Regions from separate parts of the Paenibacillus rhizoplanae genome, predicted to be linked through region 2. Evidence: a T-box and tRNA genes for the amino acid it is inferred to sense, from the RefSeq annotation. Region 2 holds a T-box; the other holds one or more tRNA genes.
What was found. The T-box of region 2 lies ahead of ACFSX3_RS25010 (arginine--tRNA ligase). A T-box ahead of a tRNA ligase gene usually reads a tRNA of that ligase, here a tRNA-Arg.
Positions count from the first base shown of each region.

Region 1: it encodes a tRNA-Arg, which carries the amino acid that the T-box ahead of ACFSX3_RS25010 (arginine--tRNA ligase) is inferred to sense. The anticodon was not compared.

Region 1 is NZ_JBHUKY010000041.1:3,032-19,200, reverse strand. Features, by position in the region: gene ACFSX3_RS22260 (ROK family glucokinase) at 90-1,040, shown strand; gene rapZ (RNase adapter RapZ) at 1,086-1,985, shown strand; gene ACFSX3_RS22250 (gluconeogenesis factor YvcK family protein) at 2,043-2,984, shown strand; gene whiA (DNA-binding protein WhiA) at 3,004-3,933, shown strand; gene ACFSX3_RS22240 (HPr family phosphocarrier protein) at 4,031-4,300, shown strand; partial or broken gene ACFSX3_RS22235 (GNAT family N-acetyltransferase) at 4,381-4,506, shown strand; gene ACFSX3_RS22230 (SIMPL domain-containing protein) at 4,601-5,356, shown strand; gene ACFSX3_RS22225 (PdaC/SigV domain-containing protein) at 5,631-6,734, shown strand; gene ACFSX3_RS22220 (GDSL-type esterase/lipase family protein) at 6,891-7,529, shown strand; gene clpP (ATP-dependent Clp endopeptidase proteolytic subunit ClpP) at 7,614-8,210, opposite strand; tRNA gene ACFSX3_RS22210 (tRNA-Arg) at 8,404-8,478, opposite strand; gene ACFSX3_RS22205 (sugar-binding transcriptional regulator) at 8,781-9,833, shown strand; gene gap (type I glyceraldehyde-3-phosphate dehydrogenase) at 9,950-10,960, shown strand; gene ACFSX3_RS22195 (phosphoglycerate kinase) at 11,093-12,274, shown strand; gene tpiA (triose-phosphate isomerase) at 12,302-13,057, shown strand; gene gpmI (2,3-bisphosphoglycerate-independent phosphoglycerate mutase) at 13,060-14,604, shown strand; gene eno (phosphopyruvate hydratase) at 14,663-15,949, shown strand.
Region 2 is NZ_JBHUKY010000058.1:53,034-69,182, forward strand. Features, by position in the region: gene ACFSX3_RS24940 (SEC-C metal-binding domain-containing protein) at 1-684, opposite strand, end outside; gene ACFSX3_RS24945 (hypothetical protein) at 703-1,128, opposite strand; gene ACFSX3_RS24950 (RQC-minor-1 family DNA-binding protein) at 1,121-1,927, opposite strand; gene pstA (phosphate ABC transporter permease PstA) at 2,156-3,037, opposite strand; gene pstC (phosphate ABC transporter permease subunit PstC) at 3,037-3,981, opposite strand; gene ACFSX3_RS24965 (phosphate ABC transporter substrate-binding protein) at 4,072-4,935, opposite strand; gene ACFSX3_RS24970 (stalk domain-containing protein) at 4,980-6,416, opposite strand; gene ACFSX3_RS24975 (hypothetical protein) at 6,588-7,031, opposite strand; gene ACFSX3_RS24980 (ABC transporter ATP-binding protein) at 7,216-7,947, shown strand; gene ACFSX3_RS24985 (ABC transporter permease) at 7,944-8,981, shown strand; gene ACFSX3_RS24990 (TetR/AcrR family transcriptional regulator) at 9,039-9,725, shown strand; gene ACFSX3_RS24995 (DEAD/DEAH box helicase) at 9,791-13,135, shown strand; gene ACFSX3_RS25000 (hypothetical protein) at 13,262-13,621, opposite strand; gene ACFSX3_RS25005 (hypothetical protein) at 13,815-14,120, shown strand; T-box leader at 14,355-14,576, shown strand; gene ACFSX3_RS25010 (arginine--tRNA ligase) at 14,631-16,149, shown strand, end outside.

The DNA.
Region 1 (16,169 bases), on a different contig from region 2:
TATCGCCTTTCCTTGACCGCAGGGGAGCCTTCTATTATAGTGGGTACGTAGGATTAACTATTTTAGCATAGAAAAAGGTGGCTTGTAACATGTCTGAACTTATCTACGTTGGCGTGGATTTAGGTGGTACCACGATTAAGGTTGGAATCTGTAATGCCGAGGGAAGCCTGCTGCACACTTACGAGGGTCCGACAGGGACTGCGGATGGCGCTGAGGCTGTCATCGACAATATCGAGAAGTATGTACGCCAGATTGTTGAAGACTCTCCGTATTCCTGGGACCAGCTGGCCGGTGTGGGAGCCGGACTCGCCGGATTTACGAATATTCGTGAAGGCATCATCATCCTTGCGCCCAACATAGGATTTAGAGATGTGCCGATCCGTTCCATTCTGGAGGGTCGTCTGAACAAGCCAGTCAAAATAGACAATGACGCCAACGTGGCTGCACTGGGCGAAGCCTGGAGCGGTGCCGGACGCGGCATAGAGAATTGTGTCTGCTATACGCTCGGAACGGGTGTCGGCGGCGGTATTATTATTAATGGTAAGGTGTATCAGGGCTTTGCCGGTCTGGCCGGCGAGCTTGGACATATCTCCGTGGTGCCCGATCTGGAAGCGATCCAGTGCGGCTGCGGGAACATGGGCTGTTTGGAAACCGTTTCCTCAGCGACAGGCATTATCCGCATGGCGAACGATGCTGTAGCACGCGGGGACCGTACCTCCTTGTCCACCGTTGAAAGAATCGCCGCGAAGGAAGTATTCGATGCCGCCAAGGCAGGCGATGAGGCTGCGCTGCGGATTGTGAACCGGGCGGCCTTCTATCTGGGCAAATCGATGGCTTCCGTTGCTGCTGTTCTGAACCCGGAAGTATTCATCGTCGGCGGAGGGGTCTCCAAGGCAGGCGATATTCTCTTTGATGAAGTCCGCCGGGTGTTCGCTAAGCTGGCGCCTGCACCGCTGCAGACCGGAGTTACTATTGTGCCTGCAGCACTTGGCAATGATGCGGGTATTATTGGAGCGGCTGGTCTGCTGCTGCGTTCTTAAAAGACTGGAATTATTCATATACTAATCTTAGGGAGGGATGCTGTAATGACCGACCTCGAGCATACCTTGCCTGCTCATGCCACCCTAATTATCATTACAGGCATGTCGGGTGCGGGCAAGACGATTGCTGTGCAGAGCCTGGAGGATCTGGGGTTCTTCTGCGTGGATAATCTTCCGCCTGTGCTAATCCCGAAATTCGCTGAACTGATTGAGCAGTCCAAGGGTAAAATCGCCAAGGTGGCGCTGGTCATCGACCTTAGAGGCCGGGAATTTTTCACCGCCCTGTCGGAATCTCTGGCCTACATCAAGGATGAGTCAACGATCGGGTGTGAGATCCTTTTCCTGGACGCCACAGATTCAGTGCTTGTACAGCGATACAAGGAGAGCCGGAGGCATCATCCGCTTGCTCCCAAGGGCATGCCGCTGGATGGCATCCGCATGGAGCGCCAGATGCTGGAGGAGCTGAAGAATTCAGCTACCCTGTGCCTGGATACCAGCAGCATGAAGCCTGCCCAGCTCAAAGAAAAAATAGTGTCACGCTTCTCCCACCTCGGGAAAAGCACCCTCTCGGTTAACATTACTTCGTTTGGATTCAAGTATGGGATTCCGATTGATGCCGATCTGGTGTTCGACGTCCGCTTCCTGCCTAATCCGCATTATGTGGATCAGCTGCGGCCCAAGACAGGCCAAGACAACGAGGTGTATGACTATGTGATGAAATGGCCTGAAACGCAGACCTTTCTGACCAAGCTGCTAGACATGCTTCAATTCCTTATTCCGCAATACCGCAAGGAAGGCAAATCGCAGATTATTATCGGTATCGGCTGTACCGGCGGCAAACATCGTTCGGTAGCGATAGCTGAATATCTGGGCAAAATGCTGGGGGTTAGTGAGACGGAAACGGTAGCAGTCAGCCACCGGGATTCTGAACGCGACCGGCATTGATGAGAGAAGGGATGAATAGTGGCTGAAGAACAAGGAGAGCGTCCGAAGATTGTCGTGATGGGCGGCGGTACCGGACTCTCCGTAATGCTCCGGGGGCTGAAGGAGAAGCCGCTGGATATTACAGCGATCGTAACTGTCGCAGATGACGGGGGAAGCTCCGGAATTCTGCGCAGTGAGCTGCAGATGCCGCCGCCCGGGGATATCCGCAACGTACTTACGGCTATGGCTGACGTTGAGCCTCTGATGGCGCAGATTATGAAGTATCGCTTCAGCAGCGGAGAAGGCTTAGCAGGACACAGCCTGGGCAATCTGATTCTGGCTGCGTTAACCGACATATCCGGGGATTTCGTTACGGCAGTCCGGGAACTCAGCCGGCTCTTCGCTGTTCGCGGCCGGGTGCTGCCTGCGGCTGGAGAGGCCGTAATTCTGCATGCCGAGATGGCGGATGGCACGCTGATTACCGGCGAATCCAAAATTCCGGAGGCGGGCGGCGTCATCAAGCGCGTGTTCCTGGAGCCAGTGGATGTAGAGCCGCTGCCGGAGGCACTGGAGGCTATCCGCAACGCAGACGCTATTCTGCTCGGTCCGGGCAGTCTGTATACCAGCATTCTACCGAATCTGCTGGTGCCGAAGCTGGCAGAGGCCGTAGTGGCTTCAGAGGCGATTAAGATTTTTGTATGCAATGTGATGACCCAGCCGGGCGAAACGGATAATTATACAGTTAATGACCATCTTCAGGCGGTATATGACCACATTGGGCTGCATCTGTTCGATTATGTGATCGTGAATGACGGAGAGATCCCGGAGCAGGTTCAGCTCAAATATGCTGAGAAGGGCGCCCGTCCGGTGCAGCTCGACCGCGAGGCCGTGGACGGCAACGGTTATAAGGTGATTGCCGATAAACTGGTATTATTCAAAACCTATTTGCGGCATGATACAGATAAGCTGAGTCATCATATTTTCCAGCTGGTGCAGGATTGGATTAACAGAAAGAGTTAACATGAAAGAGGTGAGCCCCTTGTCTTTTGCGGCCCTTACCAAAAAAGAGCTGACGATGGTCGAGAGCCCGCCCTGCTGCGAGAAAGCAGAAATGTCAGCGCTGATCCGAATGAATGGTACGGTGCAGCTTTCGAGCAAAAAGGTGGTTCTCGACATTTCGACGGAGAACGCCGCGATTGCAAGGCGGGTATATTCTTTGCTTAAGAAATATTACCAGGTCCATATCGAGCTGCTCGTGCGTAAAAAAATGCGTTTGAAGAAGAATAACGTCTATATTGTAAGAATCCCGAACCAGGTCCAGGAGATCCTGAAGGATCTGCGGATTGTCTCTGAGGGCTTTATTTTCACGGACGGGATTGATGAGGAGATTGTCGGCAAGAATTGCTGCAAGCGTGCCTATCTGCGCGGGGCCTTCATGGCCGGCGGTTCGGTGAATAACCCGGAGGGCTCTTCGTATCACTTGGAAATCGCTTCCATGTATGAGGAGCACTGCAAAGCGCTCGTTGAGCTGGCTGGTGAATTTCACCTGAATGCCCGCTGCATAGAACGCAAAAAAGGCTTCATCCTATACATCAAGGAAGGCGAGAAGATCATCGAATTCCTCAGTCTGATCGGCGCTCATCAGGCGCTGTTCAAATTCGAGGATGTGCGGATCATGCGCGATATGCGCAACTCGGTTAACCGGATTGTGAACTGCGAAACGGCCAATCTGAACAAGACGATCAGTGCGGCGGTACGCCAGATTGAGAACATCAAGCTGCTGCAGCGCGAGGTGGGTCTGGAAAGCTTGCCGGATAAGCTGCGGGAGGTTGCCGAAATTAGACTGGCTCACCCGGATATTAACCTCAAGGAAGTCGGGGATATGCTGGGCGGGACAGTCAGTAAATCGGGTGTGAACCACCGTTTGCGCAAAATCGATGAGCTGGCGGACAAGGTCCGCGGCGGCTGATTATTTTTTTTCTAGTGCGGTATGCGTTATAATGATATAATATTATAAAATTAATGTGAAATTTTTGGGCAGATCTCAAATAGGGGGTAAGCGTTTCATGACAAAGCACCCGGTAGTTGTTCGGTTGAAGACGGGGCTCCATGCTCGGCCGGCAGCATTGTTTGTGCAAGAAGCTAATAAGTTTTCGTCGGAGATTTTCGTGGAAAAAGACGATAAAAAAGTGAACGCCAAGAGTATCATGGGCATTATGAGCCTTGCGATCAGTTCCGGTACGGAGATTTATATCAGCGCAGACGGCGCAGATGCGGAACAGGCTGTAACCGCTTTGACCAGTCTGGTAAGCAAGGAAGAGCTCGAGAATCAATAAATGTTACACTGTTTTACCGAAAGCCCTTAGGGGCTTTTTTTCATATCAGCTTAGTGGTGAGGAGAGGTATGGGATGCAGCTGCAATGCCATCAACACCGCATCGGAACGGACAATCCGCAGGAATGGCGGTATCGAGGATAGCGAATATATAGAGGAGGACGGAAATGTCATCCGGCGGTTCTGGATCGGGACGGGGAAGAAATAAAAAATAAATATCGTACATCGCTCATGCAACTTTTACCATGCTGTCCCGTCTAGAGGGTAATAACACTTAAACGAATCGAAAGGAGATGGCAAGCATGAGAAAATGGGGTAAATCGATTGGGTCGGTACTGTTGGCAGCGAGCTTGATGATTGGAGGAATGGGGTTGAGCGGAGTGGTGAAGGGTCCTGAAAAGGCTTACGCCGACGAGGTGCAGAAGAATATTGTGAACGTGGTAGGCAAGGGCGAGCTGTCGATCAAGCCGGATATCGCGTATCTCTCCATCGGGGTGAGCACCACTGCCGATACCGCGCAAGAAGCGCAGAAAGGCACAGCGGCGAAGATCACCAAGCTGAACGCCCTCTTCAAGACCACTTGGGGCATTGCGGACAAGGACATTCAGAGCACCCAGTTCTACGTACAGCCTAATTACACTTACAGTGAGAAGGACGGCCAGAAGGTAAAAGGCTATAACGCCCAGCACACCCTGCAGGTATCCTACCGGGATCTGACGAAGGTCGGACAGTTGCTGGATGCTGCTTCTGCAGCTGGGGCCAACAACATCGGCAATGTGCGGTTTGCCATTGAAGATCCATCGGCTTTTGAAGCCCAGGCGATTGAGAAGGCTATGCAGAATGCAGATGTCAAAGCATCTGCTATCGCCAAAGCATCCAAGCGCGGACTGGGTCAGGTAGTCACTGTCGTGCAGAGCGATGACGGGAACCATCCGGTAGTCTATGCTGAAGCGGCCTCTGTACAAAAGATGTCCATGGATAACAATGCTGGCAGCTCTGTTGAGCCCGGGCAGGTTAAGGTCACTACCCAATTGAGTGTAACGTATGAACTGAAATAAAATGTTTTCTAAGAAGCGCTTGCTCTGCTGTTATAGCGGGGCAGGCGCTTTTATATAATTATATGAATGTATATATATGCACATATGCGCTATGTAAAGCTCTCAATTTGTTTAAATTGAGGTAACAGGATCTTTAGATAATCACGGCAAACCTTAAGAAACTGTAAGGCGGATTGTAACATCCCCCGCGCGTTCTTTTACTATAATAGGAACAGTGATACGAAGGAACACACATCATGACTAATCATACCACCAGGTGGAAGGGGAAATAACAATGAATTCGAACTCAAAGAAATACATGCGCAGATGGGGTGCGGGGATGCTCGCAGCAGGAATCCTGCTAGGAGGCACAGGAGTACTTCAGGCAGGCATTACGGAAGCTGCTCCAGCGGCCGCACAGGTCAAGGCCAACTCCTCTTCAGTAGTACTGAAGGTAAACGGTAAGGCCGTAACGCAGACCGGGATTGTTCAAGAGGGAAAAGTATGGGTGCCGGTAACCTTCCTGCGCGATGCGCTGGGGATGCCGCTCTCTTATGATAAAGCGGAGAAGACCTACTCCATAGGAACAGGTACTGCGCAAATGAAGCTGGCGAACATGGATTACGGCATTATGATCAGTGTGAACAACTATTATATCGGCGAATATCAGGGCAAACAACTGAATAACCGGCTCTATGTACCATTCGAACTGTTAAGTGATTACATGGGCTATAAAGGGGACTGGAGCGCAGCTACAGGACGGCTGAATGTAATGAAAAAAACGCAGAATGCCATAACGATCAAGACTGTGAGCTATGTGAAGGATCATAAGGATGCGCCAATCAAGCTGGATTATCCGCAGGTCAGTGGCCTGGCAAGTGCAGAAGCAGAGAAGGCAATCAATGATCTGATCAAGCAGACCGTTCTGAGCTATGCGAAGGATGCTGAGGATCAAATCTCCAAGCGGTCGAAGGATGACCGGCCGTATGAATTCGAAGGCGGTTATGTGGTCACGTATAACCAGGATGGCGTGCTCAGCCTGATCACTAATCAATACGGGTATACCGGCGGTGCTCATGGGATGACTTACCGCAATGCCTTCACCTTCTCGCTCAAAGACGGTAAACGCCTGCTGCTGGGCGACCTGTTCGGGGCCAACCCTAATTACAAGAAACAGCTTAATGCCAAGCTGGCCACCGAGATCAAAGCTAACGGAGGATATCTGGGCGGGTTCAACGGCCTGAATACCGAGAAGTACTTCTATCTAAAAGACGGCAAAGCGGTGCTCTTCTTCCAGTTATACGAATACACTGCATATGCCGCAGGCTTCCCGGAATTCACCTTCGGCTTCAAGGAATTGTTGCCGGATGGAAGCAGTCCGTTTGCAGCGCTGAAATAATAAATTCGATTATCCAGGATGCCCTTGCATCTCCTCCGGGAGAAGCAGGGGCATTCTTCATGTGCAGGGCCTATTCAGCCTGCCCTGCCGTTACCACTTCACCCGGTTGTTCATAAGCTATAGGAGGCAAGCAGCTTATAACGGGGAGGGAAGGTTATGGTCTATGCCTATACGGCTATCGGAGATTCACTCACAACCGGCTTCGGGGCGCTGCCCGGGAATGGTTTTGTCCCCATCTACCGCCGGATGGCGGAAGTGAGGCTGGGCACGCCGGTGGTGCCGGCGAATCTTGGCGTTAACGGTCTGACTACCGGGGGACTGAAGCAGCGGCTGAGGACCTCTAATGTCTACCGGGCAGCAGTGAAGGATGCGCAGATCATTACGATGTCCATTGGCGGCAATGACTTGATTAAGGCAGCCCGGGCAGCGGGGCCCAGGCCCGGTGAATTCCAGGGCTTGCTGCAGCAGGCGCTCCGGGATTGCAAGCGCAATTACAGCGACATCATGGGCACCCTTACACAGCTCAAAGCAGGTACACGCAGCCCCTATATCATCCGGTTGGTAGGCCTCTACAATCCATACCCTCAGGTGGACGAAGCAACAGAATGGGTACGGCAATTTAACCGCTATGCGTCAGGCTACAACAGTAATAACGTAGGTTTTGCTTCGATATATCATGAATTTGCCGGTAATGAGCGGGGGCTGCTGTTCCTGGACCATATTCACCCGAACGGGAGAGGCTACCGCGTAATCGCAGGCAAGCTGGATGCCCTGGGGTACGGGGGCTTGAGGTAGCTCATGTATAGGCATAACAAAAAGGCTGCAACGGGACCTGACCGGTCTGTTGCAGCCTTTTTGTGTATTCATTGGAGCGGGTACTTATACGCCTGTTGGCAGGGTCTTCTCAATTACCTTGTCCACGATGCCGTATTCAGCAGCGTCTGCAGCGCTCATGAAGTAATCGCGGTCGGTATCCTTCTCGATCTTCTCAATCGGCTGGCCCGTACGTTCGGACAGAATACGATTCAGCTTCTCACGCAGCTTGATGATGCGGCGGGCGCGGATTTCGATATCCGAAGCCTGGCCCTGAGCACCGCCGAGTGGCTGGTGAATCATGATTTCGCTGTTCGGGAGGGCGAAGCGCTTGCCCTTGGCGCCGGCGTTCAGCAGGAACGCTCCCATGGAAGCAGCCATACCTACACAGATGGTGGAGACATCCGGCTTAATGTACTGCATTGTATCAAATATAGCCATACCCGCTGTGATGGAACCGCCGGGGCTGTTTACATACAGGTGAATATCCTTATCCGGGTCCTCGGCAGCCAGGAAGAGCATTTGTGCGATGATGGAATTGGCTACCACGTCATTAACCTCCGTTCCAAGGAAAATGATGCGGTCCTTCAGCAGGCGGGAATAGATGTCATAAGCGCGCTCACCGCGGTTGCTCTGTTCTACTACCATAGGAATATAACTCACGTGGAAAACCTCCTTGAAATTGGTGCTTCGAATGTGTTCATTTTTACTGTTACCGTATTAACCACATGATAAACAAATTCAAACAAAAAGTCAAAGAAAGTCAAACTTACTTTCAAAAAAAAGAGCCCTTAAGTGGGCTCATTGGTTAAATATAATATAATCGTCACTAAATTATGTACAAACTTGAAAATAATGGCGCGCCCGCCAAGAATCGAACTTGGATCTCAGGCTTCGGAGGCCTACGTCATATCCATTGGACCACGGGCGCAACAGAAATTATTATAATACACATCCCGGATAAAAGCAATGTGTATTAAGCATCCAGCAGGAAATAGTTTTTCTCTATTTCATAAAGATAGGTGAAAGACATGGAGAAGAGCGCCTCCAGCCTGTAGATCGCCGGACAAGCCCATGTATAAGATGAAAGCGGGCTGAGAATTATAGTCTCGGAACACTTGCACTCGGCGTCAGTTTTGGGTAGAATAAGGGTGGGACTTAAAAAGTTAACCCGGGACATTTTGAGACCATGAACAAGGGATAAGAGAAAGACGAAGTTGCAGGAGTGAAAGCATGCGTAATCTATTGGAAATCCAAAAGCAGCTTCTGCCTGATCTCATGGAAACCCTTAAGAGACGGTATACGATTCTACATCAGATCATGCTGTCCGATATTATTGGGCGCAGAACGTTAGCCGCATCGCTTGATATGACCGAGCGGGTGCTGCGTGCCGAGACGGATCTTCTGAAATCGCAGGGGCTCATTGAGATCGAGAGCGTCGGTATGCGCATTAGCGATGCCGGTCGCGGACTGCTTGACCTGCTGGAGCCGATCGCCAAGAGCCTATTCGGCCTGGATGATCTGGAAGAGAAAATTCGTACTACGTACGGTCTCACCAAAGTAATTGTGGTACCTGGCGATTGTGAGACATCGCCGTTCACCAAGCGTGAACTGGGGCGCGCAGGCTCCAAGGCACTGCTCAGCGTCCTGCGCAGTGACGACACGATTGCCGTCACCGGCGGATCAACCCTGGCCGAGATGGCCGATCAGTTGAGCCCGCCGCTCCCCCTTTCCTATAAGGACGCCTGGGTCGTTCCGGCGCGTGGAGGACTGGGAGAGAGCATGGAGATACAGGCCAACACCATTGCTTCAACCATAGCCAAGCGGATTGGCGCCAATTACCGTCTGCTGCATGTGCCCGATCTGCTTAGCGGAGATGCTTATCAGTCGCTTGCGCAGGACTCCAATATTGGAGAGATTGTACAAATTATCCGCAGATCGCGTATTATTGTACATGGAATAGGTGATGCCATTGAAATGACCCACCGCCGCAAGCTGGACTCCGGGACGATCTCAGAGATTCAGGGCGAGGGCGCTGTAGCCGAATCCTTCGGATACTATTTCAATGAGGACGGCGAAGTGGTTCACACTATGCTGACCATGGGGCTGCGCCTGGAAGACATTATCCGTACAGAAGTCGTTATCGGTATTGCCGGAGGCAAACGCAAGGCGAAGGCCATTCATGCGATGCTGCGGTTCGGGCAAGAGGATATTCTCGTCATCGACGAGGCGGCTGCTGTCGAAATCGGTAAGGAAATCGACACACAGCTACAAAAGGTCCTATAGATTCCATTAAATGGGGCGCGCGCAAAGGGTTTATGCATTATACTTAACATTGTTGTCTTGACGAGCCTTACGGCCTGTCTTGAATAAATAAAACGAAATCTAGGAGGAACTATTCAATGAGTGTAAAAGTTGGTATTAACGGTTTTGGACGTATTGGACGCCTTGCATTCCGCCGTATTCAAAATGTAGAAGGTATCGAAGTGGTAGCAATCAATGACTTGACTGACGCTAAGATGCTTGCTCATTTGCTTAAATATGATACAACTCAAGGTAAATTCCAAGGCGATGTTGAAGTGCATGACGGCTTCTTCAAAGTTAACGGTAAAGATGTTAAGGTTCTGGCGAACCGCAACCCTGAAGAACTTCCTTGGGGCGAGCTTGGCGTTGATATCGTTCTGGAATGTACTGGTTTCTTCACAACTAAAGAAGCCGCTGAGAAGCACCTGAAAGGCGGAGCTAAGAAAGTAGTTATTTCCGCTCCAGCTACAGGCGACATGAAGACAGTTGTGTACAACGTTAACGATGACATCCTTGACGGTTCCGAAACTGTAATCTCCGGCGCATCTTGCACAACGAACTGCCTGGCTCCTATGGCCAAAGTTCTGAACGACAAATTCGGTATCATCGAAGGCCTGATGACTACTATCCACGCTTACACAGGTGACCAGAATACTCTTGATGCTCCACACGCAAAAGGCGACTTCAGACGCGCCCGCGCTGCTGCTGAGAATATCATCCCTAACACTACCGGTGCTGCTAAAGCCATCGGCTTGGTTATTCCAGCCCTGAAGGGCAAACTTGACGGTGCAGCACAACGTGTGCCTGTAGCTACAGGTTCCCTGACTGAACTGGTTACTGTTCTGGATAAGAGCGTAACCGTTGAAGAAATCAATGCAGCCATGAAGGAAGCTTCTGACCCAGAAACTTACGGCTACACTGAAGATGAAATCGTATCTTCCGACATCAAGGGTATGACTTTCGGTTCCCTGTTCGATGCAACTCAGACTAAAGTACTGACTGTTGGCGACAAACAGCTGGTTAAAACTGTTGCTTGGTATGACAATGAAATGTCCTACACTGCACAGCTGGTTCGTACTTTGGAGAAATTCGCTAAGCTTGCTAAATAAGACCGATTTCATATAAGCAGTACAATAGAGCGGAAACAAGGAAAGTCTGTTTCCGCTCTTTCTAAATCAAATGGATTCGTGTGAAATGGCTTCGTGAAGGAACCAATTTTGGGTGTGGAGGAAATGTTAATCATGAACAAAAAAAGTGTCCGTGATGTAGAAGTAAAAGGCAAACGCGTATTCGTGCGTGTAGATTTCAATGTGCCAGTGGAAGACGGCAAGATCACTGATGATACCCGTATCCGCGAAACCCTTCCAACAATTAAATACCTGATTGAGAACGGTGCAAAGGTCATTCTGGCCAGCCATATGGGTCGTCCTAAAGGCGAATTCGTTGATTCCATGCGTTTGACATCCGCTGCAGTCCGTTTGTCTGAATTGCTCGGCAAACCGGTAGCTAAAGCTGATGAGGCGATTGGCGAAGCGGTAAAAGCGAAAATCGCTGAACTGAATGATGGCGATGTGCTTGTACTTGAGAATGTCCGTTTCTACAAAGGCGAAGAGAAGAATGATCCTGAACTGGCTAAGCAGTTCGCTGAACTGGCTGACCTGTTCGTCAATGACGCATTCGGCGCAGCTCACCGTGCCCATGCTTCGACAGAAGGAATCGCTCACTTCCTGCCTGCAGTATCCGGTCTTCTGATGGAGAAGGAATTGTCCGTTCTCGGCAAGGCGCTTTCTAACCCGGAACGTCCTTTCACTGCCATCATCGGCGGTTCCAAGGTTAAAGACAAGATTGACGTTATCGACCACCTGTTGACTCTGGCTGACAATGTACTGATTGGCGGCGGCCTTTCTTACACGTTCACCAAGGCTCAAGGTTACGAAATCGGCAAATCTTTGGTAGACAACGACAAGATTGATGCAGCGCTTGGATTCATCGAGAAAGCTAAGAAGCTGGGCAAGAACTTCGTGCTTCCGGTTGACGTTGTTGTCGCTGACAAGTTCGGTGCAGATGCCAACACCAAGATTGTAGATGTAACAGAGATTCCTGCAGACTGGGAAGGTCTGGACATCGGTCCTAAGACTCGTGAAATCTATGCCGATATTATCAAAAACTCCAAGCTGGTTGTATGGAATGGACCTATGGGCGTATTTGAAATCGATAAATTTGCTGAAGGTACTATTGCCGTAGCTCAGGCTTGCGCAACTACTGAAGGCTACACAGTTATCGGCGGCGGAGATTCCGCAGCAGCTGCTGAGAAATTCCACCTCGCAGACCAGATGGATCACATCTCCACTGGCGGCGGCGCATCGCTCGAGTTCATGGAAGGCAAGGCTCTTCCAGGTGTAGAAGCACTGAACGACAAGTAATACCGAAGAGGGAGGCAATACATCACTATGAGTAGAACACCTATTATTGCAGGCAACTGGAAAATGTTCAAAACTGTTCCGGAAGCCGAAGGCTTCATCGCTGAAATCAAAGGCCAGGCGGAAGTGGCAGGCGTAGAGACTGTTATCTGCGCGCCATTCACTAATCTGCCTGCACTGGTTGCAGCAGTACAAGGCACCACCATCAAAATTGGTGCACAGAACCTGCACTTCGAAGATAACGGCGCTTATACAGGTGAGATCAGCGGCGTAATGCTGAAAGATCTTGGCGTAGAGTATGTTATTATCGGCCACTCCGAACGCCGTGCTTATTTCGGTGAGACGGACGAGATCGTCAACAAAAAAATGCATGCGGCATTCCGTCACGGCATTACTCCAATTGTCTGCGTAGGCGAAAAGCTTGAAGAGCGTGAAGCTGATCAGACTAAGGACGTATGTAAGGTTCAGACAGAAGCTGCATTTGCCGGTCTTAGTGCAGAGCAGGCAGCAAGCGTAGTTATCGCTTACGAGCCAATCTGGGCGATTGGTACAGGTAAATCCTCCACTTCCCAGGATGCCAACGAAGTTATTGCTTATATCCGTACCCTTGTTAAAGGTCTGTACGATGAAGTAACAGCGGAAGCGGTTCGTATCCAATACGGCGGCAGCGTGAAGCCTGAGAATGTAACGGAGTACATGAGTCAAAGCGACATCGACGGCGCTCTAGTCGGCGGTGCCAGCCTGCAGCCTGCTTCCTTCGTTTCACTCGTTGAGGGGGCGAAGTAAGGATGTCAGCTCCAAGACCTGTAGCACTGATTATCATGGACGGCTTCGGATTGCGTAACACGGATGAGGGCAACGCCGTTGCCCAAGCCAACAAGCCGAACTACGACCGTTACCTGAAGCAATATCCGAATACTACGCTAACCGCTTGCGGCGAAGCTGTAGGTCTGCCGGAAGGCCAAATGGGTAACTCTGAAGTAGGGCACCTTAACATTGGAGCCGGCCGAATTGTATACCAGGACCTGACCCGTATCGACAAGTCGATCCGTGATGGAGAATTCTTCGATAACGAGACGCTGGTGGCTGCCGTAAGAAGCGCTAAGTCAACCGGCAAAAAGCTTCACCTCTATGCGCTGGTATCCGATGGCGGTGTACACAGCCACATCAATCACCTGTTCGCCATGCTCGATCTGGCCAAAAAAGAAGATCTGCATGAAGTTTATATTCATGCCTTCATGGATGGCCGTGACGTAGCACCTGACAGTGGACAGAAGTTCATTCAGGATCTGGTCGGCAAGATTGAAGAGGTTGGCGTAGGTACGATTGCTACGGTATCCGGACGTTACTTCGCGATGGACCGTGACAAACGCTGGGAACGTGTAGAGAAGGCTTACCGTGCAATGGTATATGGCGAAGGCCCTAAATATACCGATGCCCTTCAGGCCATTACTGCATCCTACCAGAATTCTGTGTTCGATGAATTCGTGGAACCAAGTGTGATTGTGGACAGCCAGAATAACCCGGTGGCGACAGTGGAGAGCGGCGATTCCGTCATTTTCCTTAACTTCCGTCCTGACCGTGCGATTCAGCTGTCACAAGTGTTCACGAACTCGGATTTCCGCGGCTTCGACCGTGGTCCTAAGTTCCCGCAAGGCCTGCACTTCGTATGCCTGACTACCTTCAGTGAGACCGTTCAAGGCTTCGTGGCTTACTCCCCGAAGAACCTGGACAACACGCTCGGTGAAGTACTGGTTCAGCAGAACAAGAAGCAGCTGCGTATTGCGGAAACCGAGAAGTATCCTCATGTGACCTTCTTCTTCAGCGGTGGACGCGATGAGGAGCTTCCTGGTGAGACCCGTATCCTGATCAACTCGCCCAAAGTGGCAACCTATGATCTGCAGCCTGAGATGAGCGCATACGAAGTGGCGGCGGCCTGCGTAGCGGAGATCGAAGCAGACAGACAGGATGCCATTATCCTGAACTTTGCTAACCCTGATATGGTAGGACACTCCGGCATGCTGGAGCCTACGATTAAGGCAGTTGAAGTTACGGACGAATGCGTAGGCAAAGTTGTGGATGCGGTGGTTGCCAAGGGCGGCGTTGCTATTATCATTGCTGACCACGGGAATGCGGATATGGTATTTGATGAGAACGGCCGTCCGTTCACAGCCCATACCACCAACCCGGTTCCGTTCATCGTTACCACCGAAGATGTAGTTCTGCGTGAAGCTGGTATTCTGGCAGATGTGGCACCGACAATCCTAGATCTGATGGGACTTCCGCAGCCTGCGGAAATGACCGGACAATCCATGATTGCCAGCCGCAAATAAGCAAGACATCCGTTTTTTGTAATCCCAAAACCATTGTATAAAAGGAGATTAAACTTACATGACTATTATTTCTGATGTGTATGCACGCGAAGTCCTTGACTCCCGTGGTAACCCTACTGTAGAGGTTGACGTTTATCTGGAATCCGGTGCTAAAGGCCGCGCTATCGTTCCTTCCGGCGCTTCCACTGGCGCTCATGAAGCTGTAGAGCTTCGTGATGGCGACAAATCCCGTTACATGGGTAAAGGCGTTCTGAAAGCTGTTGAGAACGTAAACGAAATTATCGCTCCAGAAGTAATTGGTATGGACGCTCTTGACCAAGTGGGCATCGATAAGCTGATGATCACTTTGGACGGAACTCATAACAAGGGCAAGCTGGGCGCTAACGCAATCCTGGCTGTATCCATGGCTGTAGCACGCGCTGCTGCAACTGCTCTGGACATTCCTTTGTATGTATACCTGGGCGGATTCAACGCCAAGACTCTTCCAGTACCAATGATGAACATCATCAACGGTGGTGAGCATGCCGACAACAACATCGACGTTCAAGAGTTCATGGTTCTTCCTGTAGGCGCTACAAGCTTCAAAGAAGCTCTTCGTACAGGTGCGGAAATCTTCCACAACCTGAAGTCCGTACTGCAATCCAAAGGCCTGAACACAGCTGTTGGCGACGAAGGCGGCTTCGCACCGAACCTTGGTTCCAATGAAGAAGCAATCACTACCATTATCGAAGCGATCGAAAAAGCCGGTTACAAACCAGGCGTTGACGTATTCCTCGGTATGGACGTTGCCTCCACTGAGTTCTACAAAGATGGTAAATACACACTTGCAGGCGAAGGTAAATCTTACACTTCCGCTGAATATGTGGACCTTCTTGCTTCATGGGTTGAGAAGTACCCAATCATCACCATCGAAGACGGCATGTCCGAAGATGACTGGGATGGCTGGAAATTGCTTACTGAAAAATTGGGCGACAAAGTCCAATTGGTGGGTGACGACCTGTTCGTTACGAACACTGAGCGTCTGGCAACAGGTATTGAAAAGGGTATCGGTAACTCCATCCTGGTTAAGGTTAACCAGATTGGTACACTGACTGAAACCTTCGATGCTATCGAAATGGCTAAACGCGCTGGTTACACAGCAGTTATCTCCCACCGTTCCGGTGAATCCGAAGACAGCACCATCGCTGACATCGCTGTTGCGACTAATGCTGGCCAGATCAAGACGGGTGCTCCTTCCCGTACAGACCGTGTGGCTAAATACAACCAACTGCTTCGCATCGAAGATGAGCTGGGCGAATTGGCTCAATACAACGGCCTGAAATCCTTCTACAACCTCAAAAGATAATTCCTTTTGAATATAGGTACAATGAGCCTGCCGGTTTCCGGCAGGCTTTTTTGAAGCTGATATCCGCGATAGAAGCCAAACTTGAGATTTTCATAGTGAGATAAGGCTAGAATGCAGTCTGGAAGGTTGTATTCAATCTTTGGCTATGATAAAATAAGAATGCTGTTTATGAAACGGAAATTCTAATTTAGCATAGATAGTGATGCTTGGACGTAGGAGG
Region 2 (16,149 bases):
CGCGTCAACGGAAGTGGTTGGAAGCAAATCATCATCTGTACCCAAAAAACTGCACAGCACAGGGATAGCCGTCTCCAGCTTCATCTGACCTGCCAGTTGGATTAGATAGTGGACTTCGTAGCTCGGAGAATCCGGGTCGTTATCGCGCAGCTTCTCCAGCACAGTATCAGCGTCCAGACATTGTCTAAGCGCCAGCTCATTCACTAGCTCATCCCCGTACACATTATCGAACTCATCCCAGTATTTCCCTGAACTCTGCTCCATAAATAAGCTAAATTCGTCCAACAGCTCCTGGGCTGTCATCTTTGAGAGGCGAATCTTCTGATCAACCTTAATTTTCCATTCCGGAATTTCCTGGACAGACTCCATGAACGGGTCTAATAGCCGAAGATCACAATTCTTCAAAATTCCCAGCGCCAGAAATCTTGTATTATAGTGGGTGGAAGGAGATTGGTACCAAGCCAGCAGCTCACGGATCGTTTCCTCGGTCTGCGGGAACTTATAGGCATGAAACAGGTGAACCTCTTCGGTATCCTTGCATTGCTTCAGCTTTTGTAACACAAGCGGCATCAGCGCAGTATCGTGTTCATACAAGAAACTGTCGGCAAAATACCTCAAAGCGGTATTGCTCACAGCCGGCTCCGGATGGAGAATAAAGCTTTTTACTTGTTCGGTATTGAACATTAGCAGGTCCCCCTCTTATTATGTTGCTTCCTCACCCTTCGGCTGCATATTCCCACTAGTCAACGATGGATTTCGAGGTACCTCCTGCTTAGCCGGCACATAATGAGTAGCGTAATGTTTCTCAACATTGGGATCTCCGGACTTTGAAAAGCGGAGCGGTCGCTTCGGGCCTTTGCCCCACCTCATATAGGCGGTGTAAGACGGCTTCAAATGAAGCTCCCGCGCGTTCTCGCGAAGCAGCGACATGATAAAGCTGAATTGAGACAGATTGCCCTGAAGCACACGTTCCAAATATGGCACTCTTCCGAAGCGCCACTCTTCTACGAGCTTAGGAGTGATTTTCCCGATCCTCAAGAATACATCCAGGGGACTTACGAAACCCTTCTCCGAAACGATTTCATTGACCACATGGCGTACCTTCGTTCGCAGTTCAAGCCTATTCATGCAAGGACTCCTCCTGATGCCGGCAATCGGGACACTTCTCAGGAAAATAAATGCCATCTGCCCGGTAGCAGCTAAAATCAAGGTGATCGAATACATACGGATAGCCGCATTCCGCACACTGCAGCAGCACTGGATCGCGCGAACGTACAATCAGTGATTGCGCACGTTCCCGCAGCAGCTCATGCCACTCCATCTCCACCAGCCGTTCGCGCTCATTCAGGTCTGCTATTACCTGCCTGATCTCAGCCTGTACCTTCCTGAACTCTATGGGCTGCCATTGCTGTAAAAAAGGAATGTATTTCCGGGCACCGGAACACAGGATTTTGAACAGGAACATCAGAATCATCCCCCGGTTCCGGTCCTTCAAATACTCCATACTGACCGGCGTGATCCCTTGGTCCAGCCAGTTCTCCCACTCCCGCAGGAGTTCCTCCGCTCTTCGTTCCCGCCGGACGGTCCAGCCGTAGACGGTGAACTCGATCAGGGGAAGCTTCCCGGACAGCTCGGTCTTCAGATACCCGGCTTCGATGAGGACGTCCACCTTCTCCAGGGTCTGCTCCATCGTCAGTTCGCGGTAGAAGCCATAGGCGGGAGTGTGATCCAGGCCGAGTTCAAGCAGCTTCTTCTCCTTCGAACCCTTCAGGATCTTGGCCAAAAGCGTACGCCCTCCGGCGGCGATAATCTCATCGGCTGCCTGCAGAATGGCTAGAAACTCCGGTCTTGGCAGCGGCGTGTTCAATGGATAAGCGGTCGTCTGCTTCCGGTTCGGCTTACGGCGGCTCTTCTTCTGCGTACTCACAGCGTTCTTCCTCCTTCTCCTTGGATGGGCACAGGCTAGTCCAGCCTGCACCTATTTAGTCGAATTATAACATATCCAGACGGGGGGATAGGAGACTCAGAGTTAAGTTTCAGAGCTTCCATGAGCAATCCAAAGACTCCTCCATTTCACAGCAAACAGGCTGCCCGTGTGGATTCCTCCACAGCAGGCAGCCTGTTCATTAGCGTAAGAATACTTCCGTTCTTAGGATCAGCGCCCCCGGCGGCGGTTACCCAGCCACAGCGGAAAGCGGAACATAAAGTTAATCAGCAGCACGACAAAGACCAGCACGGCGGCAGACTTATCCGCGATTTGCCGCGCATCCTCGACAATGGCCTCAGACTGTACATACCACAGATGTACAGCCAGAGTCTCGCCTGGGGAGAACAGGTTGAAATCCCACATCTCGCCGGAGGTGCTGAGTCCGGCGGTCAGGAGAATGACCGCCGACTCCCCGAAGGCGCGTCCGGCCACCAGGCAGACACCGGTGACGATCGCCGGAAGGGCTACCGGCACGACGACCTTGCGGATGACATGGAACTTCGTCATGCCGAGGGCATAGCCGGCTTCACGGATCTCGCCGGGAACCGCGCGTACCGCTTCCTCCGTGACGCGGGCCAGCATCGGCAGATTCAGCAGCGCCAGGCTGACTCCCCCGCCGAGGATCGTCAGGCCGACGCCGAAGTACTCGGCGAAGATCGCCAGGCCCAGGAGGCCGAACACGATGGACGGCACCGAGGCCAGGGATTCCACGCAGATGCGGAGCGCACCCGTGAAGGCATTATCCGGCGCGTACTCCGCCATATAGATCCCTGCACCGATCCCGATCGGAACGGAGATCAGGAGGGAGATGAACAGGATATAGAAGGAGTTGAACAGGACGGGACCAATCCCGCCGCCGGGATCGATCTCCTCCGGCTGCTTGAGCAGGAAGTCAGGTCTGAGTGAAGGCAAGCCTTTGCTCAGAATGGTGAACAGCAGCCAGAAGACCAGCAGCATGACCAGAACGCCCAGCGTGTAGAAGCCGATGGTCGCCATTTTATTACGCCGCTGGGCTCTGGCCGTATGGCGTGTGCGGGTGAATCCGTTCATCAGGCATCCCTCCGTTTGCGGCCCAGGAGCCGGATAATCAGAATCAGCACAAACGAGATAAGCAGCAACAGGAAGGCCATCATATGCAGCGAGTAGTTCCAGGTGGAGTCAAATTCCACATTGGAAATCTGCATCACGATATTACTGGTCAGCACCGAGGTGGGCGCGAACAGGCTCTTCGCCAGCTGCGGCGTATTACCGATGACCATCACCACCGCCATGGTCTCTCCGACTGCGCGGGTCATGCCAAGAATCACCGCCGAGATAATGCCCCGGCTGGCAGCGGGCAGAACGACACGCATAATGACCTGAAGGCGGGTCGAGCCGAGCGCATAGGCAGCATCGCGGTATTTTCGCGGCACCGCAACAATGGCATCATCGCTGATCCGGCAGATCGTTGGCAGCACCATTAATGCCAGCACGAGTGCGGCGGCGAGCAGTCCGTCTCCCAGACCTTCTCCGCTGACTCTGCGCAGGAAGGGCAGCAGCACGGTCAAGCCCAGATAGCCGTATACAATAGAAGGAATACCGACCAGCAGATCGAGCACCGGACGGATGAAGCTCTTCAGCCATTTCGGGGCAATCTCTGCGCAGAGCACAGCCATCCCGACCGAGATGGGCACGGCAATGACCAGGGTCAGCGCGGTAAGCGACAATGTATTTACGATGAAGGCGGCGGCGCCGAAGGCCTCGTCTTCCGGCGTCCAGTTGAACGAGAAGAAGAAGTCCTGCGGGGAGATGCGGGTGAAGAGCAGCAGCGCCGTTTTGCCGATGAATACAATAACTAGTCCCAGCACAAGACAGAGCGCGAGGATGCTGAATAAGAAATAATAACGGGAGATGCTGTTGCCGAGCAGATGTCTGCGGTGCCGCTTGGTGTTACGTTTAACTTCCTCTAGGCTTGTCTGTATCTTCGCTGTCAGGCCATGAACCGGTGCCCCCATACTTTCCCTCCTGTAAGAGGCCAACCCCGTATTTCCCGGAGCTGGCCGCTGTTACCTATCAATCTATTGTGCCTGCTTGGTTCAAGGATCTTAGGACTGCATAGCAGAGATTGGAATGAACTTCAGCTTCTTGAGCGAGCCCTGCTGGAACTTCTTGCTCTGTACATATTCGATGAATTCTTTGGTCGCGCCGGTCGGCTGGCCCTTTGTCATATAGTAGCCGTAAGCCCAGATCTTGTACGAGCCGTTGATTACGTTATCCGTGTTAGCTTCTACACCGTTGAACTTCACAGCCTTGATATCGCCGCCGGTTACATAGACAAGGTCGATGTATCCAATAGCGTTAGGCGTTGTACCTACAGCTGTTTTCATGTCGCCGCTGGAGCCGGTTTCCTTGTAGTTCTTCTCTTTCTTCACGATGTCTCCGCCGCCCAGCGCCTTGGCCTGATAGTTCACGCGGGTCCCGGAGCCGAAGGCACGGGTGATCACTACGATGTTCGCATCCGATCCGCCGACCTCTTTCCAGTTCGTGATTTTCCCGGCGTAGATGCCTTTGAGCTGCTCTGTAGTCAGGTTGTCTACTCCGACATTCTTATTAACGATGGTTGCAAAAGGAATCACAGCGACCTTATTCGCCACCTGGCCGTCAAAGGCCTTGAAGCCCGGAACATCAATGCTGGCATCCCAGTCGCAGGCTCCGATATCGGCAATGCCTTTCTTCACGGCCTGCGGTCCGGTCACGGAGCCCTTGCCGGAAGCGGCGATCTTCACTTTAGGGTGAAGCTTCTGGAATTCTTTGGCCGCCTGCAGCGTCAGCGGAAGCAGAGCCGTAGAACCGTTAACGGTGATTTTACCCTTGAGGCTGTCCGCTGCTGCGGCTACCCCTGCAAAGGATGCGGTAACCGCGATAACTGCGGTGAGTGCTGTAACTGTGAATTTTTTGAACATCTTCATGTCTGAATTCTCCTCCCGGCGGTGTGCGCCGATAAATGTTGTGTTTAATTAACAGCTTCCGGTGAGCCTGACAGTTGCAGTGCTTTGCCGTTCTGAATGACCAGTACCTTGCCGTCGCTGATGATCCCCAGCTTGCTGCCGTCTGCCGATACCGCTACTTCCGATACATCTTCGGCTGTCCGGTACAGTTCAACCGGAGCTGCGCTGCCTGCAATAGAGTAGATTACCGTGCTGCCGTCCGTTGTAGTTCCGGAGACAACGAGGCCCGTGCTAACCCCTGTGGACCAGTTCGCCTCTGCACCGAGGGCAACATCTGTGCTTTTACCGTCTGCTGTAATCAGCTTCAGCGTGTTAGCGGCATTGCCGTCCGCATCCGCGCTCAGGTAGGACACGCTGCCGTTTGCCAGAATCTCAGGATACAGCTTGTTGTCTGGTGTAGTAGTCAAGGCTACTGGCTTAGCACCTTTGGTGGTAATATCCAGCTTATAGAGCTGTTCTCCGGCCTTGCTGAAGTCTACGGTTAGTGAATCTTCTGTGCTGTCGGCATCATTCTTCGCGGTACCTGTGATGTTGACAATGTACACTGCGCTTTTGCCGTCTGCCGATATCCGAAGCTCCGATTTGTTCTCTACTTTATCTTCGAGCAGAGCCTTGACCTCTCCGGTCTCTACTGAAATCTGTGCCAGCTTCTCCTGCTTGTCGCCCTGGACAAAATAGAGCGTCTTGCCGTCACTGGACCACACGATATCTGTCTTCACGCTGGTGTCCTTGCCGAGCGAACTGATTAGACCGGTGGACAGGTTGATCAGCTTCAGCTGGCCGGTCTCATCGCTGAATGCGCCCCACTGCTGGTCGGCAGAGACTGCGAAATCCACCGCACCTTCGCTGGAAGAGAACAGATCATAGTTGCCTGGAGTTTGGGTAAATTTATAGAGCAGGGTGGATTCAGCGTCGCTCTGATTCGCAATCAGGCCACCGTCAGCGCTCCAGTGAAGGGTGTCAAATGAACCGGCGGGCCGGGCGAAGCTCAGGATCGTATGGTCATCGGCCGCAAGCTCACCGCCAAGCGCCGTAACCAGCTTCGTCAGCTCCACATACGTTTTGCTGTTACGCACAACCGGGGCCACTGTGAATTCCAGGGTTTCGCCATCCACCTGATAGCTCTTCACACCAGCCTGGATCTGTACACTATGTAGACCTTTGCTGTCATTGAGCTGGATTCCGCTGCTGCCGTGCACAAGTCCTGCTCCCAGCTCTGCGGCTACCTGGCTTAATGAATAGAGCTTGTACCCGCCGCTGTTGATGGTGCTGAGTGCAACCGGCGTACCGTTGATGCTCCAGGTCATGCTGCCCTCTACGGCTGTGGCTGTCTTCACGGCTGCTGCACTTACATGGCTGCTTGTAGCCAGAACGCTAACAGCTCCCCCTGTTATGAGAAGTGAGGAAGCCAGAGCCGCGCCGATCCATTTACTATTCTTCAATTAGATTCACCCTTTTCCTATAGGTAACTGCTAATGTTATTTTCGTCTACGAGTGTCAATTCTGTTGCGGAGGAATGTTATGGAAATATTAACTGTACAAATAATTACAAGCCCAAACTAAAGAAGACCCGCCCGGGAATCTTCCCGGACCGGCCTATTGTAAACCCTGTGTTAATTCATAATCCATGTCACGATAATCTCGTTCCCGCCGCGCTCTGAATCCGAGGGGCTGCCAATAATAGAATACGAATAGGAGCCGTTCACTTTACCGTTAATCAGCAGGTTGCGGCTGTCCACAATCTCTGTCCCGCGTTCCAGCTCCTTCTCTCTTACATACTTCTGATATGTAGTTCCAAGAGCGGCCATACTCTCCTTCGTCTGATAGATCAGCATGGAGGATTTCTTCCCCTCTGATTGTTCACCTTGGGTAAAAGTAATGCCTGCCCCTTCGGGAATCGGCAGGTCCTCCGGCAGATATTGCCTTGCCTCAGTCTTCTCGTCTGCCAAGGTATGAAACCGTCCGCCACCAGCCGACTTGTCCGCATCGCCGCAGCCGCTAAGTCCAGCCGCAGCCAGCAGCACGCCTAGAGGAAGGAGCAGCTTATGTCCAGCCATAATTCCACCGCCTTTAGTGAATTGGGTTGCAGGATGCCGGTAAACATAGGATGTCCTCTTTATTACCCGGATGAAGGGTGGGAGTAACGGATAATCCTTACAATTTTATTTACTTTTGAACAAGGAATCATTAATATAATGAGTGAGCGCTCACTCATTATTCGGACGGATGGAGGAGATTGTCATGGATCAGGGAAAGCCTGTCATTGCGGTTACTCATGTGAACCGGGCTTTTGGCAATAAAACCGTGTTAAAGGATATTACGCTACAGGTGAATCAGGCAGAGACCTTCGGGATTCTGGGGCCATCCGGTTCCGGCAAAACCACGCTGGTCAAGCTGCTTACGGGCATAGACGAGGTAACCTCCGGTGAGGTCACCGTGCTGGGTGTGCGGATGCCGAAGCTTGCCATGCTACAGCAAATCGGGTATATGGCCCAGTCGGATGCCTTGTATACCGAGCTTAGCGCCAAGGAGAATCTGGAGTTCTTCGCCGCTCTCTATGGACTGAAGGGCGGCAACCGCACGCGGCGGATCGGGGATGTGATGGAGCTGGTGAACCTGCAGGAGCATCTCCGCAAACGGGTGGACCAATACTCCGGCGGCATGAAGCGCCGCCTGTCCCTGGCGATTGCCCTGCTGCACGAGCCGCCGCTGCTGCTGCTGGATGAACCGACCGTCGGCATCGATCCGGTGCTGCGCCAGTCCATCTGGAAGGAGCTGAAGGCGCTGAACCGCAAGGGAACAACGATTGTCCTGACCACACATGTGATGGATGAGGCGGAGAAATGTGACCGGCTGGCGATGATCCGGGACGGTGTACTGCTGGCGGCCGATACTCCGGCCGGACTGCTTCAGGCTACCGGCACTGCCAGCATTGAGGAAGCCTTCCTCTACTATGGAGGTGTACGCCGATGAGAATCCGGGCGATTACCCTGAGAATTCTGCAGCAGTTCATCCATGACCGGAGAACCATGGCGCTGATGTTCATCGCTCCCCTGCTGGTGCTTAGCCTCATGAGCCTGGTGTTCGGCAGCGATGCTTATGAGCCGAAGATCGGCGTCTCCGGCGGCGCGGCAGTGTTCAGTTCAGCGCTGGAAGCCCAGCAGGCTGAGGTTACCGGCTATGCCGATGAAGCTTCCGGGCAGGCCGCCCTGAAGGCGGGCGACATCGATGCTCTCCTTACCATGAAGGGAGACGCTCCCGCTGTTGTCCTTGAAGGCAGCAATCCGGCGGCTAACCGCGCTGTGATCATGGCGCTCCAGGAAGCTGCGCAGAGCCTCCGGCCGCAAGCGCCAGGCGGCGGGCAGCTCCAGCCGCAGATCAGCTACCTCTACGGCGCGGAGGATATGAAGACGATTGACCGCTTTGGGCCGATTATGATCGGGGTGTTTGTCTTCTTTTTCGTCTTCCTGATTGCCGGTGTCTCCTTCCTGCGCGAACGGACCACGGGCACGCTGGAGCGTCTGCTCTCCACCCCGCTGAAGCGCTGGGAGATCGTCACCGGATATGTCTGCGGCTTCGGCATCTTCACCGTCTTCCAGGCCCTGCTGATCTCCTGGTTCTCCATCCAGGTGCTGGGGATTATGATGACGGGCAGCTTCGGCTACGTGCTGCTGATGACGCTGCTGCTGTCGATGTCGGCGCTGACGCTCGGCACCCTGCTCTCGGCATTCGCCGCCAATGAGCTGCAGATGATCCAGTTCATCCCCCTGGTCATTGTGCCGCAGATCTTCCTGAGCGGATTGTTTCCGCTGGATACCCTGCCGCTCTGGCTCCAGCGCATTGGACTCGCCACTCCCATGTATTACGGCTCACAGGCACTGATGGATATCATGGTACGCGGCAGAGGCTGGAGTGATATCGCCGGGGATGTGTTCATGCTGATCGCCTTCTCCCTGCTGTTCATGCTGCTGAATGTGCTGGCTCTGCGCAAGCACCGCAGAATGTAAAGGGTGAACGGGCTATGGTACACTAGGAGGAACTGCAAGAGTCTGGAGGTTCTATTGATGGAGAATAACCCTGCTGCCGATCAGGGGCAGCTGGAGCAAGACCAGTGGGTCCAGGAGCTGCTGGACCTCAGCGAGAAGGAGCAGGTCACGCCCAAGCAGCTGTCCATTCTGCGGGCGGCGATTGATGTTTTTGCAGAGAAGGGGTTCTCGGCAGCCGCCACCAGTGAGATTGCCCAGAAGGCCGGCGTGGCCGAAGGCACGATCTTCCGTTATTACCGGACCAAAAAAGAGCTGCTGCTCGCCATCGTGGTCCCTACCATGAGCCGGATGATTGCCCCGTTCGTGCTGCGCAACTTCAGCGGTGTGCTGGATGTGCCGTTCGAGAGCTACGAAGCCTTTCTCAAGGCCTTCATGCTGAACCGGCTGGAGTTCGTCCGCAGGAATCTGAAAATCGTCAAAATTCTCATTCAGGAGATCCCCTTCCAGCCTGCGCTGAAGGAGCAGCTGACCGAGAATATTTTCGAGCAGGTTCTGGAGCGTGTAACTACAATCACCGAGCACTTCAAGGCGCAAGGCGAGGTGATTGACGCGCCTACTCCTGCGATCATCCGCTTCACGATCTCAGCGATTGTCGGCTACCTGCTGGTCCGGCTGCTGCTGATGCCGGAGCAGGACTGGGACGATGAGGCAGAGATTGAACAGACCGTAAGCTTCATCCTGCACGGGATCGGCGGGAATGGATAATCTTAAGGCACGGCATAATGCCGAGGTATGGCTTAGACAGAAGCAATAAAAGGAAGTGAGTATACGTGGGTTTTCAGGTGCCGGAGCGGGTAATTAAGCTGCTGTGCGGCAATGCCGCTTTTGATCAGGGGATGGCTTATTATCATGCCCATAAGGTGGACCTTGTCTATACAGAGCATACCGAGGAAGACGAATATTCCAAATACCGCGCTGAGGTTCATGGGCTGGAGAGCCATGAGATTGCGCTGCTTATCGACAGCGACGGGGATGTGCAGGGAGAATGCACGTGCCCGGCGTACTATCACGGCGGACCCTTCTGCAAGCATATTGCGGCGGCGCTGGTGATGGTCCTCTACCGCAGCCGGGCTGCTGGAGCTGAACCGGCTGAGGATATGCAGGCAGATGCGGAGGAGGCTTACCCTACAAGGGCTGGCAGTCCGCCGCTGGCGCAAGGCAGCCCCGGCCCCTCCGGGGCAGAGCACAGGGAGCGCAGCGGAGACCGCCAGCTGGTGAGCAGCATGCTCGGAATATTCACCGGAGGGCGGCAGCGGCCAAGCGGTGCAGGCACGTATATCGATCTGCGGACACCGCTCCAGGTCGAGTTCATCTGCCGGCCCTTCACCATCGGCTACAGCAGCACGATGCTTGGAATTGAAATGAAGCTGGGTCCTAAGCGCCTCTATATCGCGCAGAAGATCAGACCTTTTCTGGAGCAGGTTCACCGGGGCGAGCCTTTTGAGTTCACAGCGCATTTCAGCTATGATCCCGCCCTGCACAGCTTCTCTAAGGAAGATAATGAGGTCCTGCTGAAGCTGATTGAGATCATGCAGAATGAGAAGGTCTACAACAGACTCAACAATCCGTATGCTACCGGCTCCAGCCTTCCGGGAAATGACCGGCTGCTGCCGGTGACCCCTTTTTTCTGGGAGAGTCTGTATCCCACACTAGAAGCAGCGCCTGCTGTACGCCTTCAACATGGAGAGCTTCTGCTTGAGCGCTTGTCCCTCTCGGAGGAGCCGCTGCCACTTAGCTTCCAGTTCGACCAGGCACAGGAGGAAGGCTACCGGCTGGATGTCCGGGGGCTTGAGCAGCTTACGATTCTGGAGAGCTACGGGCTGGTCTTGACTGAAGGCAGGCTGCTGAAGCTCCCGGCGCAGGAATGCGGGCGTCTCTCCGAGCTGAAGCGGATGCTCAGCGGCAGCCGGCGGGACAGCCTGGCGATTGCGCCCGAGCAGATGGAGCCTTTCATGGAAACGGTCATTCCCGGGCTGAAGAAGCTTGGCAGGGTAAGCATTACGGGCGCTATAGCAGACCGCATCGTCCAGACCCAGCTCCACGCCAGGCTATACCTGGACCGGGTGAGGGACCGGCTGCTGGCCGGGCTGGAATTCCAGTACGGCGGGATTGTGATCAACCCGCTCGAGGAGAAGGCGCATGAGCGGAGCAGCGAGGTCATTCTGATGCGGGACGGGGAAGCGGAGCGGCGGATTCTGGACCTGATGGCGCATGAGTCCTTCTCGCGGACGGAGAGCGGATATATCATGCGTGACGAGGACGGGGAATTCGACTTCCTGCACCATACCATCCCGCTCTTGGAACCGCTGCTTCAGGTCTATGCGACCACTGCGGTCAAGGATCGGGTGCTTACGGAGCATGCTGCGCCCAAGGTCAGCCTGAGCTGGAACGAGAAGACCGACTGGCTGGACTTCAAGTTCGCCATGGAGGGCATCACGGAGAAGGATATTACAGAGGTCCTGAAATCTCTCCAGGAAAAGCGTAAATACCACCGGCTCAAGGACGGAGCCCTGCTCCCGCTGGATACCGCAGAGTTCCAGGAAATTGTCGCGCTGATGAACGAGCTGGGCGTCCGCAGCGTGGATATCCGAAGTACGGAGTTCTCCCTGCCGCTGGTCCGCGCCCTCCATCTCCATGCGGGCACCGTCCAGGGAGAGAACATCCAGACCGGCCGCTCCTTCCGGCGGCTGTTGGCTAATATGGCGAGTCCCGAGAATCTGGACTTCCCTGTACCCGAGAGTCTCGCTTCTGTGCTGCGGGATTATCAGCAGTACGGCTTCCAGTGGATGAGGACGCTGGCCCATTACCGCTTCGGCGGGATTCTGGCGGACGATATGGGCCTCGGCAAAACACTGCAGAGCATCACCTTCCTGCTCTCTATGCTGGAAGACATCCGGCAGAGCGGCGTGCCTGCACTTATTGTAGCGCCTGCCTCCCTGCTCTATAACTGGCTTAACGAGCTGAAGCGCTTCGCCCCGGAGATTCAGGCGGTCATTGCCGACGGCACCGCCGGTGAGCGCAGCCGGACCGTGCGGAACACGGCCGGGCATGATGTCATTATTACTTCTTACCCGCTGCTGCGCAGAGATGTGGACGAGTATGCCAAGCGGTCGTTCCACACGCTCATTCTGGATGAAGCACAGATGATCAAGAATCATGAGACTATGACTTCACAGGCGGTCAGACTGCTTCAGACCCGCTACCGCTTTGCGCTGACGGGTACACCGGTGGAGAATGCGCTGGAGGACCTGTGGTCGATCTTCAGCGTCGTCTTCCCCGGCTTGTTCCCCGGGAAGAAGGCCTTCCATGACCTGCCCCGGGAGACGGTCGCCAGACGCGCCCGCCCCTTCCTGCTGCGCCGCCTGAAGAGCGATGTGCTGAAGGAGCTGCCGGACAAAATCGAGTCCATCCAGGCCTCCGAACTGCTGCCGGAGCAGAAACGGCTCTATGTCGCCTACCTGGCCCGGCTGCGCAAAGAAGCGCTCAAGCATCTGGACAGCGACAGCTTCGGCAATGGCCGGATCAAGGTGCTGGCCGGACTGACCCGGCTGCGCCAGCTGTGCTGCCATCCGGCCCTGTTCGTAGACGGATATACCGGGGGCTCCGGCAAATTCGAGCAGCTGCTGGAGATCATCGACGAATGCCGCAGCTCCGGCAAGCGGATGCTGATCTTCTCGCAGTTCACGCAGATGCTTGGCATGATCGGGCGCGAGCTGGCGCTGCTCGGGATTCCGCATTTCTATCTGGACGGACAGACCCCGGCCTCCCAGCGGGTTGAGCTGTGCAGCCGCTTCAATGAAGGCGAGCGCGACCTGTTCCTGATCTCGCTGAAGGCAGGCGGCACCGGCCTCAACCTGACCGGCGCTGACACGGTCATTCTCTATGACCTGTGGTGGAACCCTGCGGTTGAACAGCAGGCCGCCGACCGCGCCCACCGGATCGGGCAGAAAAAGATCGTCCAGGTCATCCGCCTGGTAGCCCAGGGTACGGTGGAGGATAAAATGTACGAGCTGCAGCAGAAAAAGAAAAACCTGATTGACGAGGTGATCCAGCCGGGGCAGGAGGCGTTGTCGAGCCTGAGCGAGCAGGATATCCGTGAGATCCTCTCCATCTGAGTTGAACAACCTGGTGTAGCCCCCCTCTGCTCTAGCAAATCTAAACAGGGACCTTCTGAGCGAGTAGCTCTGAAAGGTCCCTGTTTCATTTTACAACTGGCAAGTCCAGAATAATACCCTAACCCTCTATACGTCTGAGCTTAATTTCTCATGCGTCACTACACGGTGTGCATTCACCAGCTGGCCGGTTGATGTCTTGCCCCACACGGATATTCCGAGCTCATCTTCGTCTACTTCTCCAGTGATGAACACAAATTCATAGGCATTCAGATCGGCAAAAAAATCCCGGGTTACCACTTGATTCGAAGCAACCTCAATCACCTCACTGACATACAGCGTTCTGGTGGTGCCCAGCACATACCCTTGAATACTAATAGTAGCGCTGCCCGGGGCACTCCGCTTCACTATTCTTACCGTCACCGTCTGCGTAGGTCTGACTCCCGAAACGGCATTGTTCTCTATCGGTCCTGTTGATAAAATCGCCATCCTGTATCGTCCTCCCTTGAAGTTCTAGTGTCAAAGTACGATATATTCATATTCGGACTTTCCTATAACGGTGTGGACACAGGCCTGAGCCTAATCACCAATGACCGCAGGCACGCATATCCTTTGAATAAGGAAAGACTGCCCATGGGCCGCGCTTTCTGCAGACGAACGCCGAACGGAAGAAGGGACTCCCATGCCCCCTCCAGGAAAAGGAAAGAAGCCCGCCGCCAAAAAAACGCCGCCCAGCTCCAAAACCCAAACGCCAAAAGGGCTTGAATTTGCCGTAGCTGCCCTTCTGTTGACCGGCAAGCTGAAAGTAGACTCTATCCAGATGTACACGGACGCGTCGATGTTCGTCAGTCTGGTCGGCAAATATAAAACCTTAAGCGAGCTAAGCAGTGACAACGTCGATAAACTGGTCAGCTTCCTCGATGACAACAGCAGCCTGACGCTGAACGAGATCATGACCGCTTTGAAAAAGAAAGCCGAAAACACCTGAACACATACGGAAGTGAAAGTGAGGGAACGGGGCTATGGACAGTTTTGACGGAGAAGGATTTGCCGGCGGACTCCTGCTGGTCATTGTAATTATGCTGCTGATTTACGGTTCAACGGACATCAAGAATCTGACAGGGGCGCCTAGTGATGTGTAATTCTTAACCGGAGGACTCCTGCTGCACGCTAATCTGCTCTTGCTTTCTTCCAGAAATTCGCTATACTGATACAAATCCATATTCAATCGATGACCGGGAGAGTAATGGTCTTATATCTAGTCCCCAGCGAGCCGGGAAAGTGGAAGCCGGTACAGATTAGAACCATGAAGCGCACCCGTGAGATGGACTTCTGAACCTTAGAGTAGGAAGCCCCGGCCGAGGACCGTTAACCTGTAAGGTGGTTGAACCGTCAGGCTCAGCAACGAGAGTGGTACCGCGAGCGCACAAGCCTCGTCTCTTAGGAGATGAAGGCTTTTTTTGTCGTTATTTTATTCAGGAGGTTGTTATTCATGCCAATGCTAAGTGAGCTTATCCAAGAAAGTCTGAAGCAGTCTGTTCACACAATCGCGTTAACCCTGGGCGTGCCCGCCATCGCAGAAGTAAATGTTGCCCTGGAGCAGCCGGCGAGTGCTGACCACGGGGATTATTCCAGCAATATCGCCATGCAGCTCGCCCGCCCCTTGCGCAAAGCTCCACTGGCTATCGCCGGGCTGATCGTTGCCGAGCTCGAAGCTTCGGGCTCTGTTCAGGGACTGGTGCTGAGAACCGAGGTGGCCGGGCCGGGGTTTATTAATATGTATCTGGATTGGGAGGCCTGGGCACGGGCGAAGGGGAATTTCACGCTGCCTAAGGGTGCTGAGGGGTTGAAGGTGATTGTCGAGCATACTTCCGTCAACCCGAATAAAAGCCTGCACATCGGCCACCTGAGAAACTCCTGTATCGGGGATGCGCTGGTGAGAGTACTGCGGGCGACCGGCCATACCGTTGAGGTGCACAACTATGTGGATGATCTCGGCAATCAGCTGGCAGATACCGTAGCTGGTCTGCTGAATGTTCCGCTGGAGGGAGCCCATGTCCGGTTCGGGGACTATTGCTGGGACATCTATGCCGAGATTAACAAAACGTACGCGCAGCAGCCGGAGATGGTGCAGAAGCGGACCGAGATTCTTCATGCGCTGGAGGAGGGCCATGGCAATACCGCCTGGATTGGCAACCTCGTCGCCGGGCAGATCGTGAAAGAGCATGTAGAGGAGATGCGGGGGTTCGGCATTGACTACGATCTGCTGGTGTGGGAGAGCAGCATTCTGAAGGAGGGCTTCTGGTCCTCGGCATTCGAGCTGCTGTCGCAGACGGAGATTTTCGTGCAGGAGACGGAAGGCAAGCTGGCAGGCTGCTGGATTCTGAAGCAACCTGCTGACGACACCGCACCGGACACGCAGGAGGAGCATCAGAAGGATAAGGTGCTGGTGCGCTCGAACGGAATTCTGACCTATACCGCCAAGGACATTGCCTATCATCTGTGGAAGTTCGGACTGCTGGAGAAGGACTTCAGCTACAGCGAATTTCAGAGCGGACTGTGGACGACCGGCTTGAGCGGACAGGCTCTGCCTTTTGGACGGGCGGACCAGGTCGTGAACGTCATCGATTACCGGCAGGAATATCCGCAGCTGATGGTCAAGCAGGCGCTCAAGGCACTGGGATTCGGTGTGCAGGCAGACGCGCTGCATCATGTCAGCTATGGGGTGGTCTCGCTGAGTCCCGCTTCTGCGGCAGGGCTGGGCATTGATACCTCCAGCGGCAAAAGCTCCTACGCCATGTCCGGGCGCCAGGGAGTCGGCATTAAGGTAACCGAGCTGGTCCGGCTCATGGAAGACATGATTGAATCCACCCGTTCGGACAAAAACGGCCTGTCCAGCCGGCTCATCGCCACCGCTGCCATCCGTTACTACCTGCTGCGCTTCAATCTGGGCACCGAGATTGTGTTCGACTTCAAGCAGGCAATGGAAATCTCCGGCAACACCGGCGTCTACCTGA